3 regions of the uncultured Exiguobacterium sp. genome follow, and region 2 is predicted to be linked to each of the others. Evidence: riboswitches for the same ligand, from Rfam matches in the RefSeq annotation. Region 2 holds a riboswitch; each other region holds the start of a gene.
The links. A riboswitch is a leader RNA that binds a small molecule or an ion and turns the genes downstream of it on or off. The one in region 2 is predicted to bind S-adenosylmethionine.

Region 1: it holds a riboswitch for S-adenosylmethionine, as region 2 does, so the genes downstream of both, ACHWTJ_RS04035 (methionine ABC transporter ATP-binding protein) here and ACHWTJ_RS01425 (amino acid permease) in region 2, are expected to answer to the same signal.
Region 3: it holds a riboswitch for S-adenosylmethionine, as region 2 does, so the genes downstream of both, metK (methionine adenosyltransferase) here and ACHWTJ_RS01425 (amino acid permease) in region 2, are expected to answer to the same signal.

What each region holds. Positions count from the first base shown of each region.
Region 1 covers NZ_CAXYJR010000005.1:459,539-467,612, forward strand. Annotated here, with positions in the region: gene ACHWTJ_RS04025 (PLP-dependent cysteine synthase family protein) at 1-471, shown strand, start outside; gene ACHWTJ_RS04030 (bifunctional cystathionine gamma-lyase/homocysteine desulfhydrase) at 464-1,630, shown strand; SAM riboswitch class I at 1,688-1,792, shown strand; gene ACHWTJ_RS04035 (methionine ABC transporter ATP-binding protein) at 1,872-2,894, shown strand; gene ACHWTJ_RS04040 (methionine ABC transporter permease) at 2,891-3,556, shown strand; gene ACHWTJ_RS04045 (MetQ/NlpA family ABC transporter substrate-binding protein) at 3,589-4,422, shown strand; gene ACHWTJ_RS04050 (MDR family MFS transporter) at 4,502-5,752, shown strand; gene sufC (Fe-S cluster assembly ATPase SufC) at 5,886-6,671, shown strand; gene sufD (Fe-S cluster assembly protein SufD) at 6,690-7,967, shown strand; gene ACHWTJ_RS04065 (cysteine desulfurase) at 7,969-8,074, shown strand, end outside.
Region 2 covers NZ_CAXYJR010000003.1:16,612-24,685, forward strand. Annotated here, with positions in the region: gene ACHWTJ_RS01415 (MarR family winged helix-turn-helix transcriptional regulator) at 1-101, shown strand, start outside; gene mmuM (homocysteine S-methyltransferase) at 176-1,108, opposite strand; gene ACHWTJ_RS01425 (amino acid permease) at 1,083-2,486, opposite strand; SAM riboswitch class I at 2,564-2,665, opposite strand; gene ACHWTJ_RS01430 (ketopantoate reductase family protein) at 2,702-3,619, opposite strand; gene ACHWTJ_RS01435 (GntR family transcriptional regulator) at 3,802-4,518, shown strand; gene gntK (gluconokinase) at 4,511-6,052, shown strand; gene ACHWTJ_RS01445 (GntP family permease) at 6,077-7,423, shown strand; gene gnd (decarboxylating NADP(+)-dependent phosphogluconate dehydrogenase) at 7,444-8,074, shown strand, end outside.
Region 3 covers NZ_CAXYJR010000005.1:513,199-521,272, reverse strand. Annotated here, with positions in the region: gene ACHWTJ_RS04340 (GNAT family N-acetyltransferase) at 1-785, opposite strand, end outside; gene ACHWTJ_RS04335 (MDR family MFS transporter) at 969-2,147, opposite strand; gene ACHWTJ_RS04330 (class I SAM-dependent methyltransferase) at 2,301-2,900, shown strand; gene ACHWTJ_RS04325 (serine aminopeptidase domain-containing protein) at 2,951-3,655, opposite strand; gene ACHWTJ_RS04320 (GNAT family N-acetyltransferase) at 3,734-4,222, opposite strand; gene metK (methionine adenosyltransferase) at 4,360-5,568, opposite strand; SAM riboswitch class I at 5,697-5,823, opposite strand; gene pckA (phosphoenolpyruvate carboxykinase (ATP)) at 6,058-7,626, shown strand; gene ACHWTJ_RS04305 (EAL and HDOD domain-containing protein) at 7,857-8,074, opposite strand, start outside.

The sequences.
Region 1 (8,074 bases), on a different contig from region 2:
ACGTATCAGCGGACACTCGGTCCTGAGCTGATTGCGGACTTGCCGCACATTGACTGGTTCGTTGCCGGTTGTGGTTCAGGTGGTACGTTCGCCGGAACAGCGGACTTCTTAAAACAACGTCTCGGTACAAAAGCAGCAATCGTCGAACCGGAAGGCTCCGTCTTAAATGGTGGTCCAGCCGGTCCGCATAAGACAGAAGGTATCGGTACAGCGAAATGGCCAAGTCTCGTTCCGCGTGAACTCGTCGACGAGATTCATACGATTTCTGACCGCGATGCATTTGACGCGGTTCATACACTCGCCGCTCGCGAAGGATTACTCGTCGGTAGTTCAGCAGGTGCAGCGCTCGTTGCTGCGCTTGATATCGCGAAGCGTCACCCCGGCAGTACGATCGTCACCGTCTTCGCAGACAGTGCCGAACGCTACTTGAGCCAACAAATCTTTGAAAAGGTGGACGAAACTCATGCGTAAGAAGACAGCATTGATTCATGGAGGAACAGGTGTCGACCGGGCAACAGGAGCCGTCACACCTCCGATCTATCAAACAAGCACATACAAGCAGGATAAAATCGGTCAACTCAAGGACGGATACGAATACTCACGGACAGCGAACCCGACTCGGACGAGCATCGAACGTTTGATTGCAGATCTCGAGGGCGGTGCACGTGGTTTTGCCTTCGGTTCTGGGATGGCAGCGATTCATGCCGTCTTCCACTTGCTTGAGTCTGGCGACCACATCGTCATGACAGATGACGTCTACGGTGGTACGTTCCGCTTGATGCAACGCGTCTTACCGAAGTTCAACATCCAAGTGACATTCGTCGATACGACGGACCTTGCAGCAACGGAAGCAGCGATCCAAGATAACACGAAGATCGTCTACGTCGAAACACCGACGAATCCGTTGTTGAAAGTAACGGACATCGAAGCCATCGCAACGATCGCCAAACGTCACGATCTTAAACTCGTCGTCGACAACACGTTCGCGACGCCATATCATCAACAACCACTCGCACTTGGTGCTGACATCGTCTTGCACAGTGCGACGAAATACATCGGCGGACATTCGGACGTTGTCGCTGGACTTGTCGTCGTTAAAGATGATGCGCTCGGCGAAGAGTTGCATTTCATCCAAAACTCGACAGGCGGCGTGCTTGGACCGCAAGACAGCTTCTTGCTCGTCCGTGGTCTTCGTACGCTCGGTATCCGGATGGATGCAATCGAAGAGACAGCACATGATCTCGTTGCGTTCCTACAAGCACAAGATATCGTTTCGAACATCTTCTACCCAGGACTTGCATCGCACCCTGGTCACGAGATTCAAGCGAAACAAGCGACTGGATTTGGTGGGATGATCAGCTTTGATGTCGGTTCAGCAGCGAACGCAGAAAAACTCGTCGAGGCGACACACTTCTTCACACTTGCTGAGAGTCTTGGTGCCGTCGAGAGTCTGATTTCCGTTCCGGCACGGATGACGCACGCGTCGATCCCAGCAGAACGTCGGGCAGAACTTGGCATCACGGACGGTCTCGTTCGGATTTCAGTTGGACTTGAAGACGCGGAAGATTTGAAAGAAGACTTAACACGTGCTTTCACGTTCCTCGAAAAAGTTTCTGAAAAAACTGTTTGACAACAAAAATAACCCCTGCTAATATTCAGAATATATTCTACAAACTTAATACCGAAACTCTTATCGAGAGTGGTGGAGGGACTGGCCCGATGAAACCCGGCAACCGCGGATCTAATCCGAAGTGGTGCTAATTCCAGCAGACAAAAGTCTGGGAGATGAGAGCAAATGGTTTTGTGTACTGAAAAGTGCGCGCGTTTGCTCTAAAACGCGCGCACTTTTTTTTATTTTAGGAGGGACAGTTGTGATTCGTTTACAAGACGTAGGAAAGATTTATCGCTCAAAGCGCGGAGCGGTCGAAGCCGTCGCGAATGTCGATCTGACAATCGAGCGCGGTGAAATTTTTGGAATAATCGGTTATTCCGGAGCAGGGAAATCGACCTTGATCCGATTGCTGAATATGCTTGAAGCACCAACGAGTGGTTCGATCCAAATCGATGGTGTTGAAATGACATCACTCAAACCTAAGGAATTACGAGGCGTCCGTAAGAATGTCTCGATGGTCTTCCAACATTTCAACTTACTATGGTCACGAACAGTTGAAGAAAACATCATGTTCCCACTCGAACTCGGTGGCTTCCCGAAGGCACGTCGCAAGGAACGGGTCGCGGAACTGATCCAACTCGTTGGTTTAGACGGACGTGAAAAAGCCTATCCGTCGCAATTATCCGGTGGTCAAAAGCAACGTGTCGGTATCGCTCGGGCACTGGCATCGAACCCGGACGTTCTCTTATGTGACGAGGCAACAAGTGCACTCGATCCGAAGACGACGGACTCGATTCTTGAGTTACTTGTCGATATCAACGAAAAACTGAAACTGACGATCGTCTTGATCACACACGAGATGCACGTCATTCAAAAAATCTGTCACCGGGTCGCCGTCATGGAAGCCGGTAAAATCGTCGAGCAAGGACCGGTCGCAGAAGTCTTCCGTCATCCGAAGCAAGCGATGACGAAGGAGTTCGTCAAACAATTGACGTCGCCGTCGGAAAACGAGTTGACGTTCGCGAAACTACGCGAACGGTACCCAACCGGAAAGATCGTTCAGTTGACGTTCGTCGGATCAACAGCGGAAAGCCCGATCCTCGCGGAAGTCATGAAGGATTCACCGGTTCTGTTCAATATCATCGGCGGAAACGTCGGTCAATCGCAGGAAGGGGCACTCGGTACACTGTTCATTCAGTTGATCGGGGAAACAGCAGCAACACAAGCGGTCATCACGAAGCTTCAAGCCAGTGATGTTGAAGTGGAGGTGGATCACCGATGATTTCATTCTTTGACAACCTAGACTGGGATATGGTGTGGGAAGCGACAGGCAGTACCGTTTATATGACGGCAATCGCTGGGGTTTCGACATTCGTCCTCGGTTTGATCATTGGTTTACTATTGTATGCGACAAACGAAGAATTATTGTTCAAGAATCGGGCGTTTTATTCAGTGCTGAGCTTGGTCGTCAACGTCTTCCGTTCGATTCCGTTCATCATCTTACTGATCTTATTGATTCCATTTACGACAGCGATCGTCGGTTCGTTCCTCGGACCAACGGCAGCATTACCGGCACTGATTTTCGGTGCTGCACCATTTTACGGTCGGATGGTTGAACTCGCGTTACGTGAAGTCGATAAAGGTGTCATCGAGGCAGCTGAATCGATGGGGGCGACGAAGTTCCAAATCATCTATAAAGTCTTAATCCCGGAAGCGTTGCCTGCCATCGTTTCTGGTATCACGGTCACACTCGTCTCACTTGTCGGTTATACGGCAATGGCCGGAGTAGTCGGCGGAGGTGGACTTGGGGACATGGCCTTCATCGAAGGATTCCAGCGTTCTCAAAACGATGTCATCGTCATTGCGACACTCTTAATCTTAGCGATCGTCTTCGTCATCCAAATCATTGGTGACTTGCTGATTCGCGCAATTGATAAACGTTAATTCGAAACTTAATCATATTGGAGGAATCATTCATGAAAACTTGGAAAAAATTCGTAGGTACTGCTGCTGTATCCGTCTTAGCTATCAGTCTTGCTGCTTGTGGCGAAAAATCATCAGGATCAGGTAGCGATGACAAAACACTTGTCATCGGTGCTTCAAACGTACCGCACGCTGAGATTCTTCAGCACGTTAAAAAAGAATATGAAGCAAAAGGTTACAAACTTGAAATCAAGAAGTTCCAAGATTACGTACTTCCAAACAAAGCGCTCGCTTCAAAAGAAATCGATGCGAACTACTTCCAACACGTACCGTATCTTGAGCAACAAGAGAAAGAAAACAAATCATATAAATTCGCGAACGCAGGTGGCGTTCACGTTGAACCACTCGGTATTTATTCGAAGAAATACAAGTCACTCGATAAGTTACCAAACGGTGCGACGATTCTAACGAGCTCAAACGTCGCGGAACGCGGTCGTGTCTTGACGTTCCTTCAAAACGAAGGATTGATCAAACTCAAAGACGGTAAAACGACAGATGCACAACTCGGTGATATCGCGGAGAACCCGAAGAAACTCAAGTTCAAGACGAACATCGAAGCATCACTTCTTCCGCAAGCTTATAAAAACAATGAAGGTGACGCTGTCCTCATCAACACGAACTACGCGATTGATAACGGTCTGAACCCGTTGAAAGACGCGATCGCTTCAGAAGATGAGTCGTCACCATACGTCAACATCATCGTTACACGTGACGGCGATGAGAAAGACAAGCGTGTCACGACACTTCTCGATGTCTTGCACGAAAAGAAAAACCAAGATTGGATCCTCGACAAGTACAAAGGTGCGGTCGTTCCAGTCAGCAAATAAGTTCACCGAAACCGGCATCCTTCCTATATAATGGAAGGATGCTTTTCATTTGTCTGAAACAGGGGTTAGGGGGAATCATATGCAACGCATTCGTCAACTGCATCCGTTGACACTCGGGGTCTTGTTCGGGACATTTTTCTCACGTCTCGGAACGTTCATCACGATGCCGTTCTTCGCCATTTATATGACGACTGTTCTGAAGTTTGATCCGGTCGATGTCGGCTGGGTCCTGAGTATTTCGGCAATCGCCAGTCTCGTCATGAGTTTCATCGGCGGTACACTGTCAGACCGGTACGGTCGGCGGACGATGATGCTCGCTGGAACGATCGGATTCGCGATCGTTTTCATTGCGCTGGCACAAGTCGAGACATTCTGGGCATTCTTCATCCTTAGTGCCTTGAACGGGGTCTGTCGCTCGATTTTTGAGCCATCCGCCCGTGCCTTGATCAGTGATACGACGGACGAAGCGAACCGGTTGTTCGTCTTCAATATCCGTTATGCGATGATCAACATCGCGGCAGCGATCGGGCCGGGAATCGCTTTACTGCTGAGTGCAGGGAACACGTCCGCGACGTTTTACATCACGGCGTTCGTGTATATCGTGTACGGCGTGATGATCGGAATTTTATTCAAACGTCATCCGATCACCGAGACGCATGGTGGGAAAAAGGTGTCGTTTGGAGCGACGGTTCGTCTGTTGCGGACGGATATCGCCTTTACGCTGGCACTCGCCGGCATCATCTTCGGCGTCTTCGGCTACAGTCAGTTCAACTCGACTTTGCCACAGTTCTTGACGGAGACGTCACTGCTTGAAGGCGGGAAGACACTCTATGCGATCTTGATCACGATCAATGCGATCACCGTCTTGATCGTGCAATATCCGATCATGAAGTTCGGTGTCAAGACGTCACCGCTCGTCTCGATCACGACCGGAATTGCGACAGTTGCTGTTGGATTGTTCATCATCGGTAATGTGAGTTCAATTTGGCTGATGGTTGTCGCGATGGTCATCTTCACGTGTGGCGAAGTCATGATGTTCACGATGACTGATATCTTGACCGATCGGTTCGCGAAGCCAGAATTACGGGGCAGTTATTTCGGGGCGATGGGCTTGACGTCAATCGGACAATCCATCGGTCCGATTGCCGGAGGTCATTTGTTAAGTTTATATGGAGCGGACCGCCCGTTACCGATTTTCGGGATATTAGCGGGCTTGACATTGTTCGGAATACCACTGCTCTTACTGTCACAACGGATTCATCGGGCTTCGACGATCGAGGAACTCGAAGAACCGGTGAAACTTTCGAATGATTCTCAACAAAACGCGTGATTTTGAGAAAAATCAACGAGCGATGACGCTTGAATAATAAGCAATGTTTCTTTAAGATTAGAATGATACTAAATTAGTAACGCTCGTGTTCTGAATCGTCAGTCACGAAATGAATAGATGGAGGGATTCTAACATGAAGGCTTCACACTTGAAGATTGAAGATCTACACGTCGCGATCGACGGCAAGGAAATCTTGAAAGGCGTCAACTTGGAAATCAAAGGCGGGGAAATCCACGCGGTCATGGGACCAAACGGGACAGGTAAATCAACACTCGCATCAGCATTGATGGGTCACCCATCGTACGAAGTGACATCTGGTTCAGTCACACTTGACGGCGAAGACGTCCTCGACATGGAAGTTGATGAGCGCGCACAAGCGGGAATGTTCCTCGCAATGCAGTACCCAAGCGAAATCAGTGGTGTCACGAACTCCGACTTCCTTCGTTCAGCGATCAACTCGCGTCGTGAAGAAGGCGATGAAATCTCACTCATGAAGTTCATCCGTGAGCTTGATTCACAAATGGGTCTTCTCGAGATGCCTTCAGAAATGGCACACCGTTACCTCAACGAAGGTTTCTCTGGTGGAGAAAAGAAACGTAACGAAATTCTTCAGATGATGATGCTTAAACCAGCGATCGCAATTCTTGATGAAATCGATTCAGGTCTTGATATCGATGCATTGAAAGTCGTCGCAAAAGGTGTCAACGAAATGCGTTCACCTGAATTCGGCTGCTTGATCATCACGCACTACCAACGTCTCTTGAACTATATCGAGCCAGATTTCATCCACATCATGATGGGCGGAAAAATCGTCATGTCTGGTGGTAAAGAACTCGCACACCGTCTCGAAGCAGAAGGTTATGACTGGGTTAAAAAAGAACTCGGCATCGAAGACGTCGAAATCGAAACAAAAGCGTAAGACGAGGGAGGAAGCATGATGACTGTAGAACTGAATCTTGCAGTAAATCGCGAGGCAGTGGCAGAACGTGCGACTCGCTTAGGGGAACCATCTTGGATGGTCGCAAAGCGTCAAGACGCACTTGATCTTGCCCCAACGCTCGCATTGCCAAAAGTAGAAAAAATCAAGATCGAAGGCTGGAACTTCACAGAAGGTACGACGGAACTCGAAACCGTCACTGGTCTTTCTTCAGATATCGAAGCATTGATCGGCGAAAACCGTGATCACATGCTCGTCACGCGTAACGGACAACTTGTTCACGCGCAAAACAGTGAAGCGGCGAACGGCGTCATCTTCACGACGCTCGAAGACGCATTAAAACAACACCCTGAACTCGTCGAGAAGTACTTCATGACGGAAGGTGTTCAAGTCAACGAAGATCGTCTTGCGGCATTGAACGCGGCACTTCGTAACGGTGGTACGTTCCTTTATGTACCAAAAGGCGTCAAGCTTTCTGTACCGATGCAAGCGATCTACACGCTTGAGCAATCAGGCGCAGCGCTTTACCATCACGCGATCATCGTCGCAGATGCGGACAGCGAACTGACGTATATCGAAAACTTCGTCTCTTATGGTGATGAAGCGCATAACGTCAACGTCGTCACAGAAGTCTTCGTTGAAGACAACGCAAAAGTCCTCTTCGGTGGTGTCGACACGCTATCGAAAGGTGCCATCACGTATATGAACCGTCGTGGTGTCGTCAAACAAGGCGCGAAGCTCGAATGGGCACTCGGTCACATGAATGACGGTCACACGGTTACAGAAACAAAAACACACCTCGTCGGAAACGATTCGTTCTCAGATACGAAAGCCGTTACGGTCGGTCGTGGAGAGCAAAAACAAAACTTCAACGTCCGGACGGACCACTTCGGTAAAGGATCAGAAGGTTTCATCTTGATCCACGGTGTCCAAAAAGACGCAGCAACATCGATCTTCAACGGAACGTCGATGATCCATCACGGCGCTTCAAAATCAAACGGCGTTCAAACGGAACGTGTCCTCATGTTGTCTGAAAAGGCACGTGGTGATGCGAACCCAATCCTCTTGATCGATGAGGATGACGTCATGGCAGGACACGCGGCATCTGTCGGTCGTGTCGATGAACTACAACTCTACTACTTGATGAGCCGTGGCCTTTCACGGAAGGAAGCAGAACGCCTCGTCGTTCACGGATTCCTCCAGCCAGTCGTCTCGGAACTTGCGATTGACTCGGTGAAAGAACGTCTCGTTCAAGTCATCGAAGGGAAAGTAAACTAATATGGGAATCGATGCATCCATCCGCAATCAGTTTCCGATCCTCGACCAACAGGTCAACGACCGGAAACTCGTCTATCTCGATAGTGCGGCCTCTTCGCAGAAGCCGC
Region 2 (8,074 bases):
TCGCAAGCATCGAACGTCTACTGACAGACTGGCCAGCAGATGATGCGGAAGATTTCGGACGCCTGTTGCAACAATTTAATCGTGCCTTGCGTGAACGATAACGGAATCATATCATTTAAAGAACGGACACGAAATCAATCGATTTCGTGTCCGTTCTTTTTTCGTCCATCATTCATCATGTTTGAGAAACTTGACAGACTGAACGAATTTGCGCGATATGTTCGGGTGACGTTCGGCAACAACCGCCGATCAATCGTGCCCCCGCCTCATACCATGTTTTCGAGACGGTTTGGAACGACGTACACTGATTCGTACCTGACCATGTTTTTGCGACCGGATCATAGACCTCACCAGAGTTCGGATAGACGATGATTGGCACATCCGTCAACGCCTTGACGTGACGGATAAAATCGGTCGCGTAAGATGCTGGAAAACAATTTGCACCGATTGCTGCGAGCTGTGGATGTTGTCCGACCGTTTCAATACAAGTCGCAAGTGCCGTTCCTTCACTAATGTGCGTCGCATCTTGAAGCGAGAACGTCAGCCAAGCGGACACTTCCGGATACGTTTCAAGAATCCGGAACAACACGACAGCTTCCTCGAGCGACGGAATCGTCTCGAATGCCAGCAGATCTGCCCCCGCTTCAATCAACGCTTCAATCCGTGGTCTGTGGAAGGCTTCTAGCACATCTACTGATACCCCATAATGACCGCGATACTCAGAACCATCTGCTAAGTAAGCACCATAAGGACCTACTGATCCCGCGATCAATGCGTCACTCTTTCCGATACGCGTGCGTGCGTTTTGCGCCAAGGTGACCGTTTGTCGGATCAGTTTCTCTGCTTCCTCGGTTGAAATGTGACGTTGCTTGAATCCTTCGATACTTGCTTGATAACTTGAAGTGATCGCAACATCGGCACCTACTTCAAAGTAATCACGATGGACACGCTCAATCTGTTCCGGCGCTTCAATCAAGAGACGTGCTGACCAAAGCGGGTCGTTCAGGTCGAATCCCTTCTGTTCAAGTTCGGTTGCAAGGGCACCATCTAAAATAAGAAAGGGAACTTCTTGTAATCGTTGATCAACTGGATTTTTGATTCGGGACATCTTCAACACTCCGTTTCTGAGAAGAATTCGTGAACGCATGAACGACATAACAGATCACGATGAATGGAATACCACAGTACAAGGCAATTCGTTGTGTCGGATCAAATCCGATACCAATCAAGGAAATCAAACAAACGACGAGAGCGGCAATCGGTACGAATGGAAAAAGTGGTGTGCGATAGACCAATTCGTCGACCGTATGCCCTTCACGGAGGAATTGTTTCCGGAAACGATACTGGGCAACGCTGATACTCATCCAAACGACGACGACAGCGAGACCAGAAATCGAGACGAGCGCGATATAAACACTTCCTGCCGCATAAATACTAGACAGCAAGGCAAGTCCTCCGCCAAGCATGCTGAACAATACAGCTCGAAGCGGTACCCCACTTGGTGTCACCTGGGCGAAGAAGCGTGGAATCATGCGTTCGTTCGCAAGCGACCAGAGCATCCGAGAGGCGGCGTAAAGTCCAGAGTTCGCTGCTGACAAGATTGCTGTCAAAATGACAAAGTTCATCACGTCTGCTGCGTAGGGAATTCCGATCCGTTCAAATACGGCGACGAACGGACTTTCGAGCACACCTTTCCCTTCCGTTGGCAATAAGACGGCTAACACGATGATCGTACCGACGAAGAAGAGAACGAGTCGCAAAATCGTCGTCCGGATCGCAAGCGGAATCGTCCGCTTCGGATCAACTGCTTCACCCGCTGCGACACCAATCAATTCCGTTCCCGAGTAAGCAAAGTTCACGGCAAGCATCGTCATGAAGATGGCGAAAGCGCCATTTGGGAATAATCCACCTTCCGTTAAGGAAGAAAAGAATGGGGCTGGGCTACCATCTTGCAGTGGAATGAAGCCGACGATCGCTCCCGCACCAAGTAAAATGAAAGCAATGATCGTCACGACCTTAATGGCGGAAAACCAAAACTCGACTTCAGCGAACACACGGACCTTTAAGACATTGATACCAAGGATCATCGCAGCGAACAATGCGCTGAACACCCAGACCGGAATCGACGGGAACCAACGTTGCATCAAAATGCCTGCCGCCGTGAATTCTGAACCAAGGGCGACCGTCCATGTCAGCCAGTAGAGCCAGGCGACTGTATAACCTGTGCCGGGTCCGATGTACTTCGTTGCGTACTTATGGAATGATCCGGTTTCCGGCATGTGAACGGCGAGTTCACCGAGACTTAACATGACTAAGTAAACGACGACGGCCCCGATCAAATACGATAAAATCGTTCCGACGCGTCCTGCTTGTTCCAACGTATAACCTGTACTTAAAAATAACCCTGTTCCGATAACACCACCTAACGACAGCATGATCAGATGACGTGATTCCATCTTGCGTCGAAACGCTCCGCTCGTTTTCATGAATCCATTTCCTCCTCGTTCCACCTATTTCAAACAAAAAACGCATCCTCACGGATGCGTCGGTCGACAATTCGGAAATCTTATCGATCGGGTGCAGCACCCGCAGGAATTAGCACAGTATCTTTCGACCTGTTGCTGAGGTTTCATAGGGCCAGTCCCTCCACCTCTCTGGATAAGTATGTAATTGTTCCTAACCATATCAGAATGCAGATAATTCAGTCAACAAGCAGTTCTCGATTTTTTTGATAAATCCATAAATTAGATTCAATCAGTTGAAGGTGACGTGGAGAGCGTGTTTCGAGCAACGTGCTAAAGAAATGTTCCACTTCGACAGGCTGACCCTTTTCCATGTCCCGTAACATCGACGATTTCATCGTGTCTTCCATTGCATGCATCTGCTTCAGCAAGACCGCTTCTACATCATCATTGAAAATTGCACCTTGTTCTTCCATCGCTTGTTTCGCTTCCTTCATGACGTCTTGAATCATCTGATAACCAATTGGGTCCTTGCGAACTGGACCGATGGCAGAGCGAAATAGTGTCGTCACGCCCGCAAATGTCGAAATGAAGAGGTACTTTTGCCACATGTCATCCATGATATGCATCGAGTACGCCATCGGTGCCTTCGCTTTCGCAAAACGTGTTGCAATCTCCTCTAAACGCGCTGTTGGTTTACCGGTTCGTGAACCAAACAATAGCCGATGAGACGGGCTTGTCTGTACAATACGCCCTTCTGCATCAAGCGTCGATTCGATGAAGCAAAGCCCTCCCAGTACTCGATCTTCTCCGAAGACTTCTGTTAACCGGCGAATATGACGCATCCCGTTCAATAAGGGAATGATATATGTATCTTCCGAAATGAATGGCGCAAGATCCTGTAAGACGTCATCCAAGTGATAGGCTTTCGTAGAAAGTAAGACGACATCAAATGTGTGATTTGGTCGCATGTCTCGTGTCACTAACTGAGGCGTGATCGTGATATCACCATGAGGACTAGTAATCTGTAACCCTGTCTTTTGTAATTGTTCATAGCGCTTCGGACGAACAAAGAATGTCACCTGTTCCCCTTGCTCAGCAAGACGTCCCCCGAAATAACCTCCAACTGCTCCTGCACCTACGACTAAAACATGCATATGCATTACCTCCTTTTTAACTAATCGATTCGTTACTTACTCCTTCACCCTAACATATCGGAAACCATTTTCCTGATTCCTACTTGAATCACTAAAATGTAAGTTAAGCGTTTGCATTTTAGAAAAAAACGTTTATACTAACTTGTATACAAGTATACTCACTCTAGAAATCAGGTGATTCCATGTCAGAACTGTTATACCCCCTGAAGTGGTTAGCGAAAGCTTCCGCCGGAGATCGTGTTGCACACGAGTTACGGATGCGGATTATTTCAGGAAAGATTGAAAGCGGTACCATCTTATCTGAGAATAAATTAGCCTCTGATTTTTCAGTCAGTCGCTCTCCTGTCCGGGATGCGTTAAAGGTCCTTGCATCCGAACAATTGATTCGTCTCGAACGAATGGGAGCGGTCGTCGTCGGTTTGTCCGAGCGCGACATTCAGGAAATCTATGATGTCCGGTTGCTCATCGAAACATTCGTCTTCGAGCGACTCGTCAAAATCGAACGGTCTGAACTCGTCCGTGAGCTCAGTAAAATTCTAGAAATGATGAAAGTTGCCATCAAATACAAGGATGCCGATGAATTTTCCTTCCAGGACGTACTGTTTCATGAAACAATCATCCGCTCGATCGATCATGGGTATGTCAGCATGATTTGGCAAAATCTTAAACCGGTCATGGAAAGTTTCATCCTCCTATCGATGCGGGTACGATTCGAGGAAGACATCGAAGACTTCGAACGCATTCTCGCGAACCACGCCTTGTATATCGAAGCGATCGAGACAGGGGATCGTGAACGGATGGTTGCTTCCTTACATCAGAACTTTGATGACGTCCAGGAAGTCGAAGATCTCTGGAAAACGCAACAAATGATGTCGAAAGGAGTCGATTCACATGACTGAATACATGTTAGGCGTCGATATCGGTACGACGAGTACGAAAGCAGTCTTATTTACGACAAAAGGAGAGGTTGTCGGACAAACGAATGTCGGTTACCCACTCCACACACCAAACCGTTCGACGGCGGAGCAGGATCCGGAAGAAATTTTTGATGCTGTACTCGAATCGATCCGTTTGATCACAAAACGTCATCCAAGCATGCCACCAAAGTTCGTCGCGTTCAGTAGTGCTATGCACAGCTTGATCGCGATGGACGCACAGCATCAGCCATTGACTGCCTGCATCACATGGGCGGACAGTCGGAGTGAAGCATGGTCGAACAAGATTAAGGAACAATACGGTTTCTCGATCTATCACCGGACCGGGACACCGATCCATCCGATGTCACCGCTCAGCAAAATCAGTTGGCTCGTCGAAGATCGTCCGGAGCTCCACGCTCAAACGAAAAAATATGTCGGGATCAAGGAATTTGTTTTCCAAAGACTTTTCGGCAGATATGTCATCGACCACTCTCTCGCTTCAGCAACCGGTCTCTTTAATATTCATGAATTAGGCTGGGATACGGGCGCGTTACATGTCGCAGGGATCGATGCAAGCTATTTATCAGAACCCGTACCGACGACGACGTCATGCACTGGACTGAATGTCGATTACGCACGACAAATGGGACTATCCGTTGATACGCCGTTCTTAGTCGGTGCTAGTGACGGTGTCCTCTCCAATCTAGGCGTCAACGCGATTCGCAAAGGGGAAATTGCGATCACGATCGGAACGAGCGGTGCTATCCGAACGATCATTGATCGTCCGCAGACCGATGAAAAAGGACGGACATTTTGTTACGCACTGACCGAGGACCACTGGGTCATCGGCGGACCCGTCAATAATGGCGGAATGGTCTTACGGTGGATCCGAGACGAACTCGCTTCAGCCGAAGTCGAAACAGCAAAACGTCTCGGCATCGATCCGTATGCTGTCCTGACGAAGATTGCCGAACGTGTCCGCCCAGGATCCGACGGACTGTTGTTTCATCCTTACTTGTCCGGTGAACGGGCACCACTGTGGAATCCAGATGTCAGCGGTTCATTCTTCGGCTTGACGCTTTCGCACAAAAAAGAGCATATGATCCGGGCAGCACTAGAAGGGGTCATCTACAATCTCTATACCGTCTTCCTCGCACTCGTCGAGTGTATGGACGGTCCTGTGACACGAATTCAGGCAACCGGTGGATTTGCCCGTTCTGAAGTCTGGCGCCAAATGATGGCGGATATCTTTGAGTCGGAAGTCGTCATTCCGGAAAGCTTTGAAAGTTCATGTCTCGGTGCTTGTATTCTCGGACTGTATGCAACAGGGGAAATCGATTCGTTCGAAGTCGTGTCCGAGATGATCGGGGAAACACATCGCCATGTACCAAATGAAGAAGCGATGCATGAATATCGTCAGCTCTTACCAATTTTCATTAGTCTGGCGCGGACATTGTCTGAGGATCACAAACGAATCGCTGCGTATCAACGGAGCTTGATTCAAAAAGAAAACTAACTTAATCTTTTGGGGGAAGTCATCATGCCATTAGTCATCGTAGGAATTGGGATCGTCGCGTTACTCGTTCTCATCATGGGGTTGAAATTAAATACATTTGTCTCACTCATCATCGTTTCCTTTGGCGTTGCACTACTGCTCGGCATGCCGCTCGATCAGATCGTCAAGACGATCGAAGCTGGTATCGGCGGAACGCTTGGTCACCTCGCATTGATCTTTGGTCTTGGTGCCATGCTTGGAAAGCTGATCGCTGACGCCGGGGGGGCGCAGCGAATCGCCATGACGCTTGTCGCTCGATTCGGGGAAAAGAACATCCAATGGGCAGTCGTCGTCGCTTCATTCATCATCGGGATCGCCCTCTTCTTCGAAGTCGGACTCGTCCTGTTGATTCCAATCGTCTTTGCGATTTCACGTCAGCTCCGCGTCTCGATCCTGTATCTCGGGATCCCGATGGTCGCAGCCCTGTCTGTCACGCACGGCTTCTTACCACCTCACCCGGGTCCGACCGTCATCGCTGGGGAATATAAAGCCAATATCGGGGAAGTCTTATTGTATGGTTTCATCGTTGCTGTTCCGACAGTCATCATCGCCGGTCCTATCTTTACGAAAATCGCGAAACGACTCGTCCCTGAATCGTTTACACGGACAGGAAATATTGCGTCACTCGGGGAACAAAAAGAATTTGATTTAGACGAGACACCAGGTTTTGGCATCAGTGTTTTCACGGCGATGCTACCGGTTCTTTTGATGTCGGTCGCAACAATCTTCACGCTTTTACAAGAAACTCTCGGCTGGGGTGAAAATAGCGTCATCTCGGCAATCGAGTTCATCGGGAACGCCTCGACGGCAATGTTGATTTCTTTGCTCGTCGCGGTCTACACGATGGGGATCGCGCGTAAGATTCCGATGCAAACGGTCATGGAATCTTGTACGACGGCAATTGCTCAAATCGGGATGATGCTATTGATCATCGGCGGTGGCGGTGCCTTCAAACAAGTCTTGATTGACGGTGGTGTTGGGACGTTCGTCGCGCAATTATTTGAAGGGTCAGCGTTATCTCCGATTCTACTCGCTTGGTTGATCGCTGCGATTCTCCGAATCTCACTTGGTTCCGCGACAGTCGCTGCCCTCTCAACAGCAGGTCTCGTCATTCCCTTACTAGAGCAATCCGACGTCAACTTAGCGCTCGTCGTTCTCGCGACTGGTGCGGGTAGTCTGATTGCTTCACACGTCAATGATGCAGGCTTCTGGATGTTTAAAGAGTATTTCGGATTATCATTAAAAGAAACGTTTGCGACATGGACTGTGCTTGAGACGATCATTTCCGTTTGTGGACTTGGGTTCGTTCTTCTTCTCAGCCTCGTCGTCTAAGAAAAGGAGTCGTTCTACTTATGCAACATTCTATTGGAGTCATCGGGCTTGGTGTCATGGGACGCAACCTGGCACTGAATATGGCGAGTCAGCAAGAAGAGGTCGCCATCTATAACTACACACGTGATTTAACGGACGATCTCGTCGCACATGATGAGGGACTACCTCTTCATCCGTACTATGACATTGAAGCATTCGTTCAATCACTCGCTCGCCCACGTAAAATCTTCATGATGGTCACGGCTGGTAGCGCGATTGATTCAGTCATCGAATCGTTACTTCCGCATCTCGAAACAGGCGATATCATCATGGATGGTGGGAACTCTCACTTCCTCGATACAGAGCGTCGTTTCGACGAGTTACAACGCCACGGGATCGAATACATCGGCGTCGGTGTATCGGGTGGTGAAGTCGGTGCGCGGACTGGTCCTGCGATCATGCCGGGTGGATCGAAAGAAGCTTACGAACATGTCGCACCGATCTTGACGAAGATCGCCGCTCACGTCGAAGGAGATCCATGTTGTGTCTATATTGGTCCAAAAGGCGCTGGTCACTTCGTCAAGATGGTCCATAACGGAATCGAGTATGCGGACATGCAACTGATCGCTGAAGCGTATAGCTTCCTCCGTTTCCGCCTCGGACTCGATGTCA
Region 3 (8,074 bases), on a different contig from region 2:
TACTCGAGTCGCTGATTCGGGAACATCTTCGCTTCGTCCCGCTTACAACCAATCAAATGACCGTGAGCATATTCTTTTCCGAGCAATACGAAGTATCCACCAACAGGTTCTCCGTCGATTTCCGCAATCAGTAACAATGGCTCACAGAGTGGATTTGCTTCAAATAACTGCTCAAAATAACTCACCGTAAAATAGTAATGAGCCGAAGCATTCTTTCGGTCCATCGTTTCATGATATAACGCTACAAAAACAGGTAGGTCGTCTCGCGTTCCTATTCTGACGGTTAAAGGAGAGGCAAGCGATTTGCGAATCATACTTCTCGTCTTCTTATGAAATGTCTGCATGATGTCCTCTATTGAAGGGCGTAAATCGATACTCGTCGTATGACGGATGAAGGAGACTTTCGTCCAATCCCGCATGAAACGTTCATTTCCCGTCAATGGATTAAAGCGAATCATTTCCGAGACGATCGCTTCTCGCTCTGCCCACCTTTCAAACAATAAGCGTGCATGCTGCATTTCAGCCGCAGTCAGTTGACCGATGATTTCCGGTCCACCATAGCCATACGGCGTGATGAGATCTGAATAAGGCGTATCAAAAATCCGGCGCTTCAAAAAGGGATAGAACAGTGTTCCTGCATCACCTTCATAACGGAATAGCACCGCTTGCTCAGACGGTCTAGCGTTGAGCGTGACGTATTGGTGACTGTAGAAGATATCAAGAGGTTGTTGCTGTACGTGTGTCGTCCAAGTTGTGGCATCTGTGATGAATTGACACCTTTCCATTCGTGCACCTCCAGTCAAAAAGAAGCAACGTTCATATGACCTTTCTTTTTCAAGTTCTTGATTAGAAAGTACCCGTTTCTTTGCCGAAATATTCCATATTATTAAATGTTTATTTTATGGTTTTGGAACGAATGACGTAACAAAAGACAGCGGTCATAATGTCCGCTGTCTTACAGATGATGCTCATAATGTGATTTTTGGAATAGCACGAAGGAAGACGACGCCTGCTAACAGAATCAATCCAATCAATGTCAAGAAGACCGCTGACATACCGGATAAATCATAGATCAACCCTCCAACGGTCGGACTGATCATCCGCCCCGCTGAAGCAGCAATATTAACGTACCCTTGGAATTCTCCTTCTTTTCCGATCGGTGCGAGTCTCGCCGCCATAGCAGGAACCGCTGGCCAGATGAACATCTCACCGATCGTCAAAATGATCATCGCGACGAGGAACATCTTAAAGCCGCCTGCGAACGGAACGATCAGATAAGACAAGAGGAAGATTCCTGTACCGGTCATCAATTGTCGCTTTAAGTCATCTCCAAACCAACGAAGAATAGGTGTTAGTAAAGGTTGTGCGAACACGATGAGTGCTCCGTTGATCGTCCAAAGAATCGAGTACTCGGAAATCGTGACACCGAGCGATTTCGTGTGTACAGCAAATGTTCCTTGCCATTGCACATAAACGAACCAAAGCAAGGCATAACCGATCGAGACAAGCAACATCGTCCGTGCCGCACCGCGTGCAAGGGGTGTGCGTGTCGTTTCGATCTCGTCATGTGCCGCATGCATCCGTGCAGGTGCCTGAATCCAGGATAAACCGACGAACAAAATGATGGCAAAGGCGATGTAGAGGACGAGATTAGCGATGAAGATGTACTGAATCGAAAAGGCAGCAATTTGACCACTGACTGCTGTCCCGAGCGCTACACCGACGTTTTGTGCGACATAGATCGCGTTAAAGGCACGTCGCCCGCCTTCTGGCCAGATGACACCCGTCATCGCGTAGATCGTCGGAAAAACCATCCCACCGACGAATCCAATCAATCCAAGCATCGCGACGTATCCGAGGTACGTCTGATGAAACAGCAACAAGCCAACGGAAGACAGGACAAGTCCGATGACACTGATGACAAGCGTCTCCTTGCCGCCGAGACGGTCAAACGCTTTTCCACCTAAGTAGTTTCCGACGATTGCTAAGGCCGAGTTGACGAACAATGCCATCCCTGCTTTTGTCATCGACTCTCCTAAATATTCATGAATATATAATGTATTAAACGGCCATAAAAAAGAGGATCCCGTCGTATTGATGGCCATCGCAAGGACGAGGATCCAGACCGCTTTTGGTAATTTTGGCATACCTGTGGTCCTCCTATTTCATTCTCAACCTTGCCACTTTACGCAATCCGTCCCCTAACTGTCAAGCTACTTCGCTTTTCGTCAACGAATCAAAAAATGATATAATGCAGAAAGAATCTTGCACATACTGAACCATTACTAGAAAAACAGACTATAGGAACAGGAGTCTATGCCATGTCACTTGCCCGTGTACTACCTTATACGAAACAATTACTCGAGTCCGTTATCGAACCTGGAGACTGCGTCGTCGATATGACTGCCGGAAATGGACATGATACACAGTTTTTAGCAGAACGCGTCGGTCCAGATGGAAGGGTCCTTGCGTTCGACGTCCAGGCACAAGCCATCGAGGAGTCGACGCGACGTCTCGACGAAGCCGGAATGTTAGCACGCGTCGACCTTTACCATGAAAGCCACATCCATGTCGGTGCCCGTCTTTCGGACGAACAACGTCCTGTCCGCGCTGGTGTCTTCAATCTCGGATACCTACCTGGAAGCGACAAATCAATCACGACGACCGGAGAAGAGACGCTCGAAGCACTCGATGCCCTCCTCCCGGTCCTCGCTCCCGGCGGTCTTGTCGTCCTCGTCGTCTATCACGGGCACCTAGAAGGAAAACGAGAACGCGACGCTGTCCTCGATTACGTCACCGCCCTTGATCAGCAAGATTATGCCGTTCTCCAGTACCGTTTCTTGAATCAACAAAATCATCCCCCGTTCATCATCGCGATCGAGAAAAAAGTACGCGGATGACGGGACACAAAAAAGTGATGCCCTTTTTTAGAGGCATCACTTTTATTACTTCATTCCTCAACAAGCTTAAAGAACAACATTAATTTTTCTGCAAACCGTGTGTTCAACCGTTCGAAACTAAAATGCGGAAAACCGTGTAGACGTTGTAAGTAAATCTGATCGCCACCCATTTTCCGGCATACTTCAAGCGTCAACTTGACGTCTGCGAACTGATCGTCCGGTGCATAAAAACAAGCCAAGTTCACACGTGGTAGTTTTTTTCGTTCCTCGTCATGTACGACGATCTCTTCTTCGATTTCCCGGTACTGTGCATAGGTCAGTTCACCGATACGAACGGTATCTTCCGTACTTTGACCAAACGGCAACGTACCGAGTGGCGCATCGGGCCGGAAACGATCGAACGCACTTGCGAAGACTTGTTTGACGCCTCCGAGTTGTTTTGAAGGGTGCCAATCAAACAACGGTGAAATAAACGCAAGGCTTGCGACCGGTAATTCATACTCTTGCAACAGACGATTGACGACGAGTGCGCCCATGCTACATGCGACGATATGAATCGGTAGCTTGCGTTTCCCGGCTTCACGTAATGCTTCTTTTAACAGTTGACCATGTTCTTCAAACGAGATACGACGTGGTGCGTCAACGAGCAGTACTTCATACTCTCGTTCGAGTACCCGAATCAAAGCTTCACTCGGACGGGCACGCAGTTGTAACGGATAGACTAATACGATGATTCCTGTTGGTTGTTCAACCACAAACTCACCTCTTCACTTCATACTTCCTTTTTACGATACCTTATTTCAAACGCACACGAAACCGTCCCAAGACGGATTTCACGAGGCGACATGGCGAAGACGAATGACAGATTCTACTTGCCCAAAGACTTCTTCTGTCATCTCACTGAGTTCTTCAAAACCGAATGAGGTCAAAAACTGACGCGCTTTATAGTTACGTGCTTCTACGTATACTTCGAGTGGGACGGCTTCTTGTCGTTCGAGTTCCCGGATCAGCCGTCGCCCGATTCCGTTTTGCTGATATTTCGGTAAAACATATAGACGAACGATTTCCCACGTTCCCTCAACATCAACAGCATGAATGAAACCGACGATCTCCTCGTCGATGATTCCGACATAAAAATACTCTCCCCGTGCTTCTTCCGCCGTCCGGATCGCACGAACGACTTCTTCTTGCGGATACGCCTCCTGCACGAAATGCGCTTTCGAACGCTCGGAATAGATTTCTGCATACGTATCCAACCAAGATGTGACGGCAATGTCATGAATACGTCCTGCATCAGCTGGAATAGCTTCGCGTATTTCCATAATCGGAACCCCCCTTTGTATTCATACGAATCGACTCATGTACTTTTACCCTCTTCTAGAAAAAACATTCGTTTCCTGCAAAGTTCCCCTGAAACAAAAAAGTCCGAAAACCCGCGTAGGATTTTCGGACTTTTTGATTATGCGAAACGTTTTGCTTGTTCTTCAAGAACTGCTGCTTTATCTGTTTGCTCCCATGGAAGCTCAACATCTGTACGACCGAAGTGACCGTATGCAGCTGTTTGACGATAGATCGGACGACGGAGATCAAGCATGTTGATGATTCCAGCCGGACGAAGATCGAAGTTTTCAGCAACCAATTCGACGAGTTGCGCTTCAGGAAGTTTTCCTGTACCGAATGTGTCAACCGCGATTGATACCGGATGCGCAACACCGATTGCGTACGCGAGTTGAACTTCTGCTTTATCTGCAAGACCTGCAGCAACGAGGTTCTTCGCGACGTAACGTGCTGCGTATGCAGCTGAACGGTCGACTTTTGTTGGATCTTTACCTGAGAATGCTCCACCGCCGTGGCGTGCGTATCCACCGTACGTATCAACGATGATCTTACGACCAGTCAATCCAGCATCTCCTTGTGGTCCACCGATGACGAAACGACCTGTTGGGTTGATGAAGAATTTCGTTGCTGCGTCGATATATTCAGCCGGGATGACCGGTGTGATGACGTGTTCTTTCAAGTCAGCTTGGATTTGCTCAAGCGTGACTTCTTCTGCGTGTTGTGTCGAGATGACGATCGTATCGACACGAACCGGCTCGTTGTTCTCGTTGTATTCGACCGTGACTTGTGTTTTTCCGTCCGGACGAAGGTAGTCGAGTTGACCGTTTTTACGCACTTCTGCCAAACGGCGTGCGAGACGGTGAGAGAGAGAGATTGGAAGTGGCATGAGTTCTGGTGTTTCTTTCGTTGCGTAACCGAACATGAGACCTTGGTCTCCTGCACCGATTGCATCGATTTCTGCATCAGACATGCTACCTTCACGTGCTTCAAGCGCTTGGTCGACACCAAGAGCGATGTCTGCTGATTGCTCATCGATTGATGTCAATACAGCACATGTGTCCGCGTCAAAACCGTATTTCGCGCGTGTATAACCGATTTCACGAATCGTTTCACGGACGACTTTTGGAATGTCGACATAAGTCGATGTCGTGATCTCACCTGCAACGAGAACGAGACCTGTTGTAACAGAAGTTTCTGCCGCAACACGCGCGTTTGGATCCGCTGCGAGGATTGCATCAAGAATTGAATCCGAAATTTGGTCACAGATTTTATCTGGATGACCTTCAGTGACTGACTCCGACGTGAATAGTCGGCGATTAAGGTTTGTCATGTATGACCCTCCCAAAAAAGAATTTGACGGTGTACTCATTTCCCCTAGTTGAGTGGGACGGTAAAATGAAAAAAACCTTTCCAAGTCCAAAAAATGGTCAGGGAAAGGTTGTGCGTTCTTCCTTTACCCTCTTATCGTTCGAAGTGTTTACTTCGCTTCAGGAGAGCACCTTTTCCCTCATTAATATGTGAATTAATGTAGGACGGTTGCCGGGTTTCTTCGGGCCTTGTTCCCTCCACCTGCTCAGAATAAGAGTATCCGTTACGAATTACATGATATAAAGTTGTACCTACTCTGTCAAGCAAGGTTTCAAATTCTAGTCGAAACTTTTTGAAAGAGATGTTAAACTGTTAATGCTGAAAGCGTTTCCAGATAAATAGAAATCAGCACGAGAAAATGATTGCTCTCTCTTTAGTATGTCATATATAATAAATGTGTCATACTAAATGCAGTGAGCCAAAACCAACGTAGGGGAAAGGTGGGGTCAGGATGCCGATGACGGTCCTGAATATCGAAGAACTACTCAAGAAAGAGCATGTGTTCAAACAACTATCTGTTGCTGAACTTGTCGAACATGCGATTCGAAACGAAGAAGGTGTCCTTGCTGAGAACGGCGCATTATCTGTAGAAACGGGGAAATTTACAGGTCGTTCACCAAAAGATAAGTTCATCGTCCGTGATTCTTCCTGCGAGTCTCACATTGATTGGGGTCATGTCAACCAACCGATGGATGGAGACAAATTTGAACAATTGTTGCAAAAGGTTCTTCGTTACATGAACGAAGCCGATCAGCTCTACTACACAGAAGCTGCAGCAGGTGCAGATACGCACTTCACCCTTCCGGTCCGTGTGCTCACACAATACGCTTGGCATAACCTGTTTGCCAAACAACTCTTTTTACGCGAGTATCCTGAAGTGGCTGCCTTCGAACCGTTCACGGTCGTCTATGCGCCACATTTTAAAGCAGATCCTGCCGTTGACGGAACGAACTCCGAGACGTTCATCGCGATGTCGTTTGAACACCGGATCGTCTTGATCGGTGGAACGGAATACGCTGGCGAAATTAAAAAATCGATCTTTTCCGTCATGAACTACCTCTTGCCACAAGAAAACGTGCTTTCGATGCACTGCTCGGCAAACGTTGGACACGAAGGCGACGTTGCCTTGTTCTTCGGTCTATCTGGTACTGGTAAGACCACCCTTTCAGCAGACGATAGTCGTCAATTGATTGGGGACGACGAACATGGTTGGTCGCACGACGGTGTCTTCAACATCGAAGGGGGATGTTATGCGAAGACGGTCAACCTATCGCGTGAAAAAGAACCACAAATCTTTGACGCGATCCGTTTTGGAACCGTCCTTGAGAACGTCGTGCTCGATGAAGCCCGTCATCCTGATTACGATGATACATCGTTGACGGAAAATACGCGTGCCGCTTATCCGATCACAGCAATCGATAACATCGCTGTTCCATCACGCGCTGGTCACCCGAAGACAATCGTTTTCTTGACAGCTGATGCGTACGGTGTCTTGCCTCCGATCAGTAAATTGACGAAAGAACAAGCGATGTACCACTTCCTATCAGGGTATACATCAAAACTCGCTGGTACAGAACGGGGTATCACGGAACCGGAAGCAACGTTCTCGACATGCTTCGGTTCACCGTTCCTTCCACTGATGCCTGAAAAATATGCGACGATGCTCGGCGAATTGATTGATCGTCACGGTGTCACCGTTTATCTCGTCAACACAGGTTGGACAGGTGGTGCTTACGGAACGGGTAGCCGTATGAAGCTATCGTATACACGGACGATGGTCAACGCTGCCGTCAACGGTACACTTGCAACAATTCCAACAGAAGAACACCCGATCTTTGGACTTCATATGCCGCTTGAAGTTCCTGGTGTTCCAAGCGAGTTACTCAACCCTGTACGCGTCTGGTCGAATCCGGACGAATACGACACACAAGCGCGTTCGCTTGCTGAGAAATTCCAGAACAATTTCCTCCGTTTCGAGAGTGCGACGGATGCGATCAAGTCAGCTGGTCCACGCCTATAAAGTAGAATTTTCTGACTTGCATCAAAAAGATAGACACTGAATTTACATCATTTCACTAAAAAATCTGAGTCCGATCTTCACGGACTCAGATTTTTTAGTTACTCCTTAATCCTTAGAAATTCTTCCTATCAAGCGATTCGAGACGAATAAAAACGTGTAATCCTACTCAGTTAAGAGAATGATTACACGTCGTCCTATGTTTAGAAAAAAGTCTCCAAACTCTTATTTAGTTATATGATCGAGTCTGACTCTTCTTGAATATGTTTTTCTCGCTGCATGAGCCACTCTTGACTTTCCGTCAGTAAGGCATAGGCTCGCGGAAGTGATACATTTAAACGCTGACTCAGCAGTTCAAACTGATCAAAATCACCACGATCCGCACTAATCGCAAGCACTAAGCAATCCCGAAACGGATGATCCTTTCCTTGTAGAACAATTTTCAGAGAAT